One region of the Streptomyces sp. AHA2 genome, then DNA from elsewhere that is predicted to be linked to it. Evidence: riboswitches for the same ligand, from Rfam matches in the RefSeq annotation. Region 1 holds a riboswitch; the other holds the start of a gene.

Region 1 (5,328 bases):
GTCAAATACGCGCTAACGTCGTTTCCCTCGTGCCAGCAACTATACAGTTGGCTCTTCGCATGGCTGAACCACTGAAGCACGGACCAATCGTACGATTTCCAATCGGTTGGCGTCTTCAGGGCAATGACTTCGAGATGATAGCTCTGAAGGCTAATGCTTTGACGGCGATTCCAGTCCTTAATGAATTTAATTACTTGGCGAAACTTCAACCCATGGCTTTCCGCCTTGCTGTTCACGTCTCGCGTGTGCTTGTGCGGCTTAGTTTCGAGCCAGATTTCACGATTCATGTCGGGGATTTCATAGTGGGTTACTTCCCCGGAATCGTTGGTGACTCGAACTGCTGGGACGACGTCGATGTCGGGCCATGACTGGAAGCGCATCGTAACGGCCTGGCCATTGCGGCGAACGCTGCCCGCGCCAGGCCCCAATGCGCGCTTAACGTTACCGAGTACGGTAGATGGAAGGCGCCCTTTGATATGTTGTTCGTAGTGGAGGACGGCGATAATGTCCAGATCTGCGTAACCCTTTAGGGCGGTGTATCGAGGTATGGAGCCCATCGAAAAGGCATCTAGCACAGTCATGGAGGTTCCAAGTCTCCGCAGTACCCAATCCCTGCGTGTATTCGCGATAGTCCTGTGATCGCCAGGGAGATTGATTGTTGTGTGGAAGTCGGCAAATGCCGAATCGACAGTCCAAGCCATGGCTGAAGATTAACTGATGGGCCTAAGCGCTTCCTAGGGGTGCGTACCTCTTCTACGTCAATCGGATAAGTGGTGAGTACTGCCCGTGGTGGAAGTGGATCACCAGCCCTCTTGCGTATTAGCTCCGGCGCAGATGGAGTGACGGGCTGCGGCGCCGCCACCTGGACACCTGCGGCGACGGCTGACTGAGTCCTGGGCCGTCCCTGGGCCGTCCGAAGCCGACCAACGCCGACAGACGCCACCCACAGGTGACCACCCCCACCCCGCTCCGGCCTGGGCACCCGCCGTTGATCTGCCACACTGGAAGGGTTATGCCTGCACCCGGAGAACTCACTTTCGTCGCCCCCCGTGGAGCCAAGAAGCCGCCGCGGCATCTTGCCGACCTCACTCCTGCCGAGCGCAAGGAGGCCGTCGCCGCGGTCGGGGAGAAGCCGTTTCGTGCCAAGCAGCTCTCGCAGCACTACTTCGCGCGGTACGCGCACGACCCGGAGCAGTGGACCGACATCCCCGCCGGCAGCCGTGCGCGGCTGCAGGAGGCGCTGCTGCCCGAGCTGATGACCGTCGTGCGGCATCTGTCCACCGACCAGGGCACCACCCGCAAAACCCTGTGGCGGCTGTTCGACGGGACGCTCGTCGAGTCCGTGCTGATGCGCTACCCGGACCGGGTGACCATGTGCATCAGCTCGCAGGCCGGGTGCGGCATGAACTGCCCGTTCTGCGCGACCGGGCAGGCCGGTCTCGACCGCAACCTGTCCACCGCCGAGATCGTGCACCAGATCGTCGACGGGATGCGGGCCCTGCGCGACGGCGAGGTCCCCGGCGGTCCCGCGCGGCTCAGCAACATCGTCTTCATGGGCATGGGCGAGCCGCTCGCGAACTACAACCGGGTCGTCGGGGCCGTCCGCCGCCTCACCGACCCCGAGCCGGACGGGCTCGGGCTGTCGCAGCGCGGCATCACCGTCTCCACCGTCGGTCTCGTCCCGGCCATCCACCGCTTCGCCGACGAGGGCTTCAAGTGCCGGCTGGCGATCTCCCTGCACGCTCCCGACGACGAGCTGCGCGACACCCTCGTACCGGTCAACACCCGGTGGAAGGTGCGCGAGGTGCTGGACGCCGGGTTCGAGTACAGCGCGAAGTCCGGGCGGCGGCTGTCCATCGAGTACGCGCTGATCCGCGACATCAACGACCAGGCCTGGCGCGGTGACCGGCTCGGCCGGCTGCTCAGGGGCAAGCCGGTGCACGTCAACCTGATCCCGCTGAACCCGACGCCCGGCTCCAAGTGGACGGCCTCCCGGCCCGAGGACGAGAAGGCGTTCGTGGAGGCCATCGCCGCCCATGGTGTGCCGGTGACGATCCGGGACACCCGTGGTCAGGAGATCGACGGGGCGTGTGGTCAGCTCGCGGCCACCGAACGGTAGTCTGATCGCCGTATCCACATCTGCATATTCCGACAGGGGAGCGCCACAGCGCTGAGAGTGCGGCACGGCCGCAGACCCTCCGAACCTGGCCCAGGTCATTCTGGGTAGGGAGATCGGTCACCACTCGAGCTGTTGCGCCCTGCCCGGGACCACGGAAGTCCCGGGCGGGGCCGCGTCTTCTCCTGGTCACTCCAGGAGGAATCCAGTGAGCATCAACGCAAAGCGCCTGACGGCCGCGGTCGTCGGGCTGGGCCTGGCCGGCACGCTCGCGGCGTGCGGGTCGTCCGACGGCGGTCAGAAGCCGGGCGACTCCCAGACCGTCACGCTCGTCAGCCACGACTCGTGGGCCGCCTCCAAGGACGTCCTCGCGGCCTTCGAGAAGCAGTCCGGGTACAAGGTCAGGGTCCTGGAGGACGGCGACGCCGGGCAGGCCGTCAACAAGGCGATCCTCACCAAGGACAACCCGCAGGGCGACGTCTTCTTCGGCGTCGACAACACCCTGCTCTCCCGCGCCCTCGACAACGGCCTGTTCCAGCCGTACGAGCCGAAGGGCTCGGACCGCATCAAGGCCGAGTACCGAGTCGACCGGGACAAGCACCGGGTCACGCCCGTCGACACCGGCGACGTCTGCGTCAACTACGACAAGAAGTACTTCGCCGACCGCAAGCTCCGGCCGCCGCGGACCCTCGACGACCTGACCGACCCCCGGTACAAGGACCTGCTGGTCACCGAGAACGCCTCCTCGTCCTCGCCCGGCCTCGGCTTCCTGCTCGGCACCGCGGCGGAGTACGGAGACCGGGGCTGGGAGGGTTACTGGAAGAAGCTCAAGGCCAACGGCGTCAAGGTCGTCGACGGCTGGGAGCAGGCCTACAACGAGGAGTTCTCCGGCTCGGCCGGGGGGAAGAAGGCCAAGGGCGACCGGCCGCTCGTCGTCTCCTACGCCTCCTCCCCGCCCGCCGAGGTCGTCTTCGCCGACCCCAGGCCGGACACCGCCCCGACCGGCGTGGCCGAGGGAACCTGCTTCCGGCAGGTCGAGTACGCGGGACTGCTCGGCAACGCGCGGAACGCCGAGGGCGGCAAGGCGCTCCTCGACTTCCTCGTGGGCAAGCGGTTCCAGGAGGACATGCCGCTGAACATGTTCGTCTACCCGGTGCGCGAGGACGCCCAGGTGCCGCCGGAGTTCGCTCAGTACGGGCCGCAGGCGAAGAACCCGCAGACCATGGACCCGGCGAAGATCGCCGACCACCGTGACCAGTGGGTCAAGTCGTGGACCTCGCTCGTACTGAAGTAGCCGCCCGCAGGCGGGGCGCGGCGGCGCGGTTCGGTCTGCTGGCCGTGCCCGTCGCGTTCTTCGCGGTCTTCTTCGCCTACCCCGTCGCCGCGATCGTCGCGCGCGGTCTGCGGGACGGCGGGGCGTGGCACCCCGGGCGGATCGGGGAGGTGCTCGGGCAGTCGGGCGTGCGGCACGTGCTCTGGTTCACCACCTGGCAGGCGCTCGTCTCCACGGCGCTCACGCTGCTGATCGCGCTCCCCGGCGCGTACGTCTTCGCGCGCTTCGACTTCCCGGGCAAGCAGGTGCTGCGGGCGATGGTGACCGTCCCGTTCGTGCTGCCGACGGTCGTCGTCGGCACGGCGTTCCTGGCGCTGGCCGGGCGCGGCGGGCTGCTCGACGAGTGGTGGGGCGTCCGGCTGGACACCACCGTGTGGGCGATCCTGCTCGCCCACGTCTTCTTCAACTACGCCGTGGTGGTGCGGACCGTGGGCGGGCTCTGGGCGCAGCTCGACCCCCGCCAGGAGGAGGCCGCGCGGATGCTCGGCGCCTCCCCCGCGACCGCCTGGCGGAAGGTGACCCTGCCCGCCCTCGCCCCGGCCGTGGCCGCCGCCGCGCTGATGGTCTTCCTGTTCACCTTCACCTCCTTCGGCGTCGTCCAGATCCTCGGCGGGCCCACCTTCTCCACCCTGGAGGTGGAGATCTACCGGCAGACGTCCGAGATCTTCGACCTGTCCACGGCGGCCGTGCTGACCCTGATCCAGTTCGCCGCGGTAGGCGCGATCCTCGCCCTGCACGCCTGGACCGTGCGGCGGCGGGAGACGGCCCTGCGGCTCGTGGACGCGGCGGTCACCGCGCGCCGGCCGCGCGGCGCCGGGCAGTGGGCGCTGCTGGGCGCGGTGCTGGCCACCGTCGCCGTGCTGATCGTGCTGCCGCTGGCCGTGCTGGTGCAGCGCTCCCTGGACGCCCCCGGGTTCGGCTACTACCGGGCGCTGACCCGCCAGGACGGCGGCATGTTCCTGGTCCCGCCGATCGAGGCGGTCGGCAACTCGCTGTCGTACGCCGTCGCCGCGACCGCCATCGCCGTACTGGTCGGTTCGCTGGCCGCCGTCGCGCTCACCCGCCGGGACGCCGGGCGGTTCGTGCGCGGCTTCGACGCGCTGCTGATGCTGCCGCTCGGGGTGTCCGCGGTGACCGTCGGCTTCGGGTTCCTGATCTCCCTCGACGAGCCGCCGCTGGACCTGCGGTCCTCGTGGATCCTGGTGCCGCTCGCGCAGGCGCTGGTCGGAGTGCCGTTCGTCGTGCGCACCATGCTGCCCGTGCTGCGCGCGGTGGACGGGCGGCTGCGGGAGGCGGCCTCGGTGCTGGGGGCCTCGCCGTGGCGGGTGTGGCGGGAGGTGGACCTGCCGATGGTGCGGCGCGCGCTGCTGATCGCGGCCGGGTTCGCCTTCGCCGTCTCCCTCGGGGAGTTCGGGGCGACGGTGTTCATCGCGCGGCCCGACAACCCGACCCTGCCGGTGGCGGTGGCGCGGCTGCTGGGGCGGCCCGGTGACCTCAACTACGGCCAGGCGATGGCCCTTTCGACGATTCTGATGGTGGTGTGCGCCGTGGCCCTGCTGGTGCTGGAGAGGCTGCGCACCGATCGGACGGGGGAGTTCTGATGCTGCTGGCGCTGCAGGGCGCGACGGTCCGCTTCGGCGGGCGTGCCGTGCTGGACGCGGTCGGTCTGGAGGTCGCCGAGCACGAGGTCGTGTGCGTGCTCGGGCCGAGCGGCAGCGGCAAGTCGACGCTGCTGAGGGCGGTCGCCGGGCTGCAGCGGCTGGACGCCGGGCGGATCCTGCTCGACGGGCGCGACCAGGCGGGTGTGCCCGCCCACCGGCGGGGTGTCGGGCTGATGTTCCAGGACCACCAGCTGTTCCCGCAGCGGGACGTCGGCGGG
Region 2 (5,328 bases), on a different contig from region 1:
GGTCGGCGCGGGCGGCCTCGCCCGTGCGCCGTGGGTGGGCCGGGGCGCGGCGCCCGGCCGGTCGGCGCGGGCACCCGCGTGCACCTCCGGGTGCGTGCGGGCGGGAGGGCCGGGTGGGGCTGTGCGGTTCCGTCACCGGAAGGCCCCGCCCGCCGGGCGGTTCCGGCCGGGCGGGCGCGTCCCGTCCGGGACCGCCCCGGGCACCTTACGCGCCCGAGGCCCGGATGCGTCCCGCCCGTGAAAGAGCACGGCCCGGTCCCGGGCCGTGGCCCCGTGGGCCACGGCCCCGCACCGGGCGGCTGTTCGGGTCCGGCCCCGCTCGGGCGGTGCCGGACGGTCCTCCCGCGGAGTCCGGGTCAGACTGCGAGCGCCTGCGCGCGGCGCTTCACCTCCGTGCCGCGGTTCTCGCTGAGCGCCTGCGCGGGGGTGCCGGGCAGGCTGGGGTCGGGGGTGAAGAGCCACTCCAGCATCTCTTCGTCCGTGAAGCCGTCGTCCCGCAGGAGCGTCAGGGTCCCGGTGAGGCCCTTGACGACCTTGTCCCCGTCGATGAAGGCGGCGGGAACGTGCAGCGCCCGGTTCTCACCGCGGCGTACGGCGATGAGCTGGCCCTCCTTGACCAGCTGCCGCACACGCGTCACCTCGACACCGAGCTGCTCGGCGATGTCGGGGAGGGTGAGCCAGGCGGGGACGAGAGCATCGATCTTTGCGTCAATCTCGGTCACGGGAACAAGCCTGCCATCCGCCACCGACAGTCGGAAGCCGACCCGGTCCACCCGGGCGCGACGGCCCGCTCCGCCCCGGCCCCGGTCTCAGGCCGTGGCCGCCTTCATCGGCCTGGCCGGGTCCGCCAGCAGCACCGGGTTCATCGGCGTGCCCGACTCGATCAGGCGGCGGCCCTGCGCCAGGTCCCGCGGGCGGCCGACCGCCAGCAGCGCGACCAGCCGCTCGCCCCGCAGCCAGCACACCGTCCAGGCCGGGCCGGAGGGGTCGCCCCGCCACAGCAGCGCGTCGGCGGCCGCGTGGTGCCCGGCGTACTGCACGAACCGGCCGAACTGCTCGGACCAGAAGTAGGGCACCGGGTCGTACACCGCGGGCGGCTCGCCCGAGGCCCGGCCGACGATGTTCGCGGCGACCGTGCGCGGCCCCTGCAGGGCGTTGTCCCAGTGGTGCACCAGCAGGCGCTCGCCGTACCGGCCCGAGGGGAAGGAGGCGCAGTCGCCGACCGCGTACACGTCCGGCACGCGGGTGCGCAGGTGCGCGTCGGCGACCACCTCGCCGTGCGCGCCGAGTTCGACGCCGGACCCGGACAGCCAGGCCGTGGCGGGGCGGGCGCCGATGCCGACGACGACCGCCTCCGCGGGCAGCCGCGAGCCGTCGTCCAGGACCACCGCGCCGGGCTCCACCCGCTCCACGCGCGCGTGGGTGCGCAAGGAGGCGCCCGCGTCGGCGTACCAGCGGGTCATCGGCGCGGCGACCTCGGGGGGCAGGGCTTCGGCGAGGGGACGGCCGGCGGCCTCCACGACGGTCACCGAGCAGCCCGCCTCGCGCGCGGCCGTGGCGAACTCCGCGCCGATCCAGCCCGCGCCGACGACCACGATCTCGTGCCGGGCGGCCAGCACCGGCCGCAGCCGCTCGGCGTCGTCCAGGGTGCGCAGCAGGTGCACGCCGGGCACTCCCTGCGTGCCGGGCAGCCGGACCGGTTCTGCGCCGGTCGCGACGACCAGGACGTCGTAGGGCACCGCTCCGGCCTCGGTGTCCAGTTCGTGGGCGCCCGGGCGCAGGCCCAGCACCTCGCAGCCGAGGCGCAGTTCGATGCCCAGCGCCTCGAAGTCCACGTCGAAGGCGGAGCCCTCGGCCTTGCCGAGCAGGACGGCCTTGGACAACGGCGGTCGGTCGTAGGGCTGGTGGGGTTCGGCGCCGATCAGGCTCACGGTGCCGGTGAAGCCCTGTTCGCGCAGGGCGACCGCGGTCTGCACCCCGGCCATGCCCGCGCCCGCCACGACCACGCGCCGCGGCACGGACGGGCCTGCTTCCTGCGTCTGCTCGCTCACCTGATCACCATAGACACCTGACACTCCGTCAGTCAGCGCCCCTGCGCCGTGACCTGCTCCACAACGCTCGTGCCGCTGCCCGGCCGGGACTCCCACTGCCAGGTCTCCTCCAGCCGCACCCGCCCGTCGGGCAGCTCCACGACCGTCGAGACGCAGTGCCCCGAGGCGGTGGTGCCGTCCCGCCCGAGCTGGACGTAGCGGAAGTCGAGCCTGTCACCTTCCCGGATACCCACGAGATGCCCGTGTACGACGTCCCCGCCCGCGTAGTCGGCCCAGACCGCGCCCTCCCGCTCGTGGTAGGTGAACCGGGTGGACGTCCCGACCTGGCCGGGTGCCTGGTCGGCGACCGGGGCGAGGACCAGACCGTCGAGGGATCGGGCCATGGAAGGAGGCTCCCTTACTGCGGCGTGCGGGGTCGGGCTAGGGTGGCCAACGTAGAGCACTCGCGGGAGCCCGGACGCACCGGGCTGAGAGGGAGGCTGGCGGCCTCCGACCGTACGAACCTGATCCGGGTCATGCCGGCGAAGGGAGGGGCTGGACGCCCATGTCGCGCACGTCCACCACGTCGGACGTCCTCGTCGTCGGGGGCGGGATCATCGGCCTGGTCACGGCCTGGCGGGCCGCGCAGCGCGGTTTCGCCACGGCCCTGGTGGATCCCGAGCCCGGCGGCGGAGCCGCCCAGGTCGCCGCCGGGATGCTGGCCGCCGTCACGGAACTGCACTACGGCGAGCAGACCCTGCTGCAGCTGAACCTCGCCTCGGCCGGCCGCTACCCGGACTTCACGGCCGAGCTGACCGAACTGACCGGACACGACCTCGGCTACCGCCGCTGCGGCACCCTGGCCGTGGCCCTGGACGCCGACGACCGCGCCCACCTGCGAGAACTGCACGCCCTCCAGCAGCGGTCCGGGCTGGACTCGCAGTGGCTGTCGGGGCGCGAGTGCCGCCGGCTGGAGCCGATGCTCGCGCCGGGCGTGCGCGGCGGGCTGCGGGTCGACGGCGACCACCAGATCGACCCCCGGCGCCTCGCCGGGGCGCTGGTCGCCGCGTGCGAGCGGGCGGGGGTGGTCCTGCACCGCGTCCGGGCCGAGCGGCTCACCGTCGAACGGGACCGGGCCGCGGGGGTGGTCACCGACGACGGGACCGCGCTGGGCGCGGGACAGGTCGTGCTGGCCGGGGGCAGCCTCAGCGGCCGGCTCGCGGGCGTCCCGGACGAGGTCCTGCCCCCCGTACGGCCCGTCAAGGGCCAGGTGGTGCGGCTGACGATGCCGCCGCGGCACGGGCCGTTCCTGAGCCGCACCGTGCGCGCGGTCGTGCGCGGCAGTCACGTCTACCTGGTGCCGCGCGAGAGCGGTGAGCTGGTGATCGGGGCGACCAGCGAGGAGCTGGGCTGGGACACCACCGTCACCGCGGGCGGCGTGTACGAGCTGCTGCGCGACGCCCACGAGCTGGTGCCGGGGATCACCGAACTGCCGCTCACCGAGACCCGGGCCGGACTGCGCCCCGGCTCCCCGGACAACGCCCCGCTGCTCGGTCCGACGGCTCTGGACGGACTGCTGCTGGCGACCGGTCACTACCGCAACGGCGTGCTGCTCACGCCGGTGACCGGCGACGTCCTGGCGCACGCCCTGGCCACGGGCGAACTGCCCGCCGAGGCCCGTCCCTTCACCCCCGAGCGCTTCCGCACCGCCACCGCACTCACGGAGCAGCCCGCATGAACATCTCCGTCAACGGCGAGCCCCGCCACGTCCGGCCCGGCACGGCTCTCGACGCCGTGGTGAAGTCCCTCACCACCTCGACCTCGGGGGTGGCCGCCGCCCTCAACGAAACCGTCGTCCCGCGCACGCAGTGGCCCGCCACGCCCCTGTCCGAAGGGGACCGCGTGGAAGTCCTCACCGCCGTCCAAGGAGGCTGACCATGGCCGACGATCCGTTCGTCCTCGGGGACACGTCCTTCACCTCCCGCCTGATCATGGGGACCGGCGGGGCGCCCAGCCTCGACGTGCTGGAGCGCTCCCTGGTCGCCTCCGGCACGGAGCTGACGACGGTGGCGATGCGCCGGGTGAACGCCTCCGTGCACGGCTCGGTGCTGTCCGTCCTCGACCGGCTGGGCATCAAGGTGCTGCCGAACACGGCGGGCTGCTTCACCGCCGGCGAGGCCGTCCTCACCGCCCGCCTCGCGCGCGAGGCCCTCGGCACGGACCTGATCAAGCTGGAGGTCATCGCCGACGAGCGCACCCTGCTGCCGGACCCGATCGAGCTGCTGGACGCGGCCGAGACGCTGGTCGACGACGGCTTCACGGTGCTGCCGTACACCAACGACGATCCCGTGCTCGCGCGGAAGCTGGAGGACGTGGGCTGCGCGGCGATCATGCCGCTCGGTTCGCCGATCGGGTCGGGTCTGGGCATCCGCAACCCGCACAACTTCGAGCTGATCGTGGAGCACGCGCGCGTGCCGGTGATCCTCGACGCGGGCGCCGGGACGGCCTCGGACGCGGCGCTGGCGATGGAGCTGGGGTGCGCGGGCGTGATGCTGGCCTCGGCGGTGACGCGGGCGCAGGAGCCGGTGCTGATGGCCGAAGCCATGCGGCACGCCGTGGAGGCGGGCCGGCTGGCCCGCCGGGCGGGCCGGATCCCGCGGCGGCACTTCGCCCGGGCGTCGTCGCCGGGCGACGGCATGGCCGCCCTGGACCCGGAGCGCCCCGCCTTCCGGTAGGGGTGCGTCCGCCCTCGCGGGGCACGTCACAGGTCCGCTGCAGTACCGCCCCGACGGCAGCCGCGGGGACGGCCCCGTCGGTCGCGGCTCGTACACTCGCCTGCGTGGACACGACCCTTCAGGACCCCTTGGTCGGGCAGGTGCTCGACGGCCGGTACCGCATCGACGCGCGGATCGCGGTCGGCGGGATGGCCACGGTCTACCGGGCCGTGGACACCCGCCTCGACCGGATCCTCGCGCTCAAGGTGATGCACCCCTCGCTCGCGGTCGACGCCTCGTTCGTCGAGCGGTTCATCCGCGAGGCCAAGTCGGTGGCCCGGCTGTCCCACCCGAACGTGGTGCAGGTCTTCGACCAGGGCACCGACGGCGCGTACGTCTACCTCGCGATGGAGTACGTCGCCGGGTGCACCCTGCGGGACGTGCTGCGCGAGCGCGGGGCACTGCAGCCGCGTGCCGCCCTGGACATCCTGGAGCCGGTGCTGGCCGCCCTGGGCGCCGCCCACCGCGCCGGGTTCGTGCACCGCGACATGAAGCCGGAGAACGTGCTGATAGGGGACGACGGC

Evidence for each region. Region 1 has a riboswitch for thiamine pyrophosphate ahead of Q5694_RS33065 (thiamine ABC transporter substrate-binding protein). Riboswitches for the same ligand answer to the same signal wherever they lie in the genome.
Region 2: linked by a shared signal. The riboswitch ahead of thiO (glycine oxidase ThiO) and the one ahead of Q5694_RS33065 (thiamine ABC transporter substrate-binding protein) in region 1 are both predicted to bind thiamine pyrophosphate.

Annotation. Positions count from the first base shown of each region.
Region 1 is NZ_JAUQWJ010000030.1:41,904-47,231, forward strand. It holds gene Q5694_RS33055 (nucleotidyltransferase) at 1-701, opposite strand, end outside; gene rlmN (23S rRNA (adenine(2503)-C(2))-methyltransferase RlmN) at 1,013-2,119, shown strand; TPP riboswitch at 2,144-2,248, shown strand; gene Q5694_RS33065 (thiamine ABC transporter substrate-binding protein) at 2,325-3,410, shown strand; gene Q5694_RS33070 (ABC transporter permease) at 3,386-5,050, shown strand; gene Q5694_RS33075 (ABC transporter ATP-binding protein) at 5,050-5,328, shown strand, end outside.
Region 2 is NZ_JAUQWJ010000002.1:578,703-584,030, reverse strand. It holds gene Q5694_RS06730 (Rv2175c family DNA-binding protein) at 357-722, opposite strand; gene Q5694_RS06725 (NAD(P)/FAD-dependent oxidoreductase) at 810-2,051, opposite strand; gene Q5694_RS06720 (hypothetical protein) at 2,084-2,434, opposite strand; TPP riboswitch at 2,487-2,598, shown strand; gene thiO (glycine oxidase ThiO) at 2,596-3,768, shown strand; gene thiS (sulfur carrier protein ThiS) at 3,765-3,965, shown strand; gene Q5694_RS06705 (thiazole synthase) at 3,968-4,765, shown strand; gene pknB (Stk1 family PASTA domain-containing Ser/Thr kinase) at 4,870-5,328, shown strand, end outside.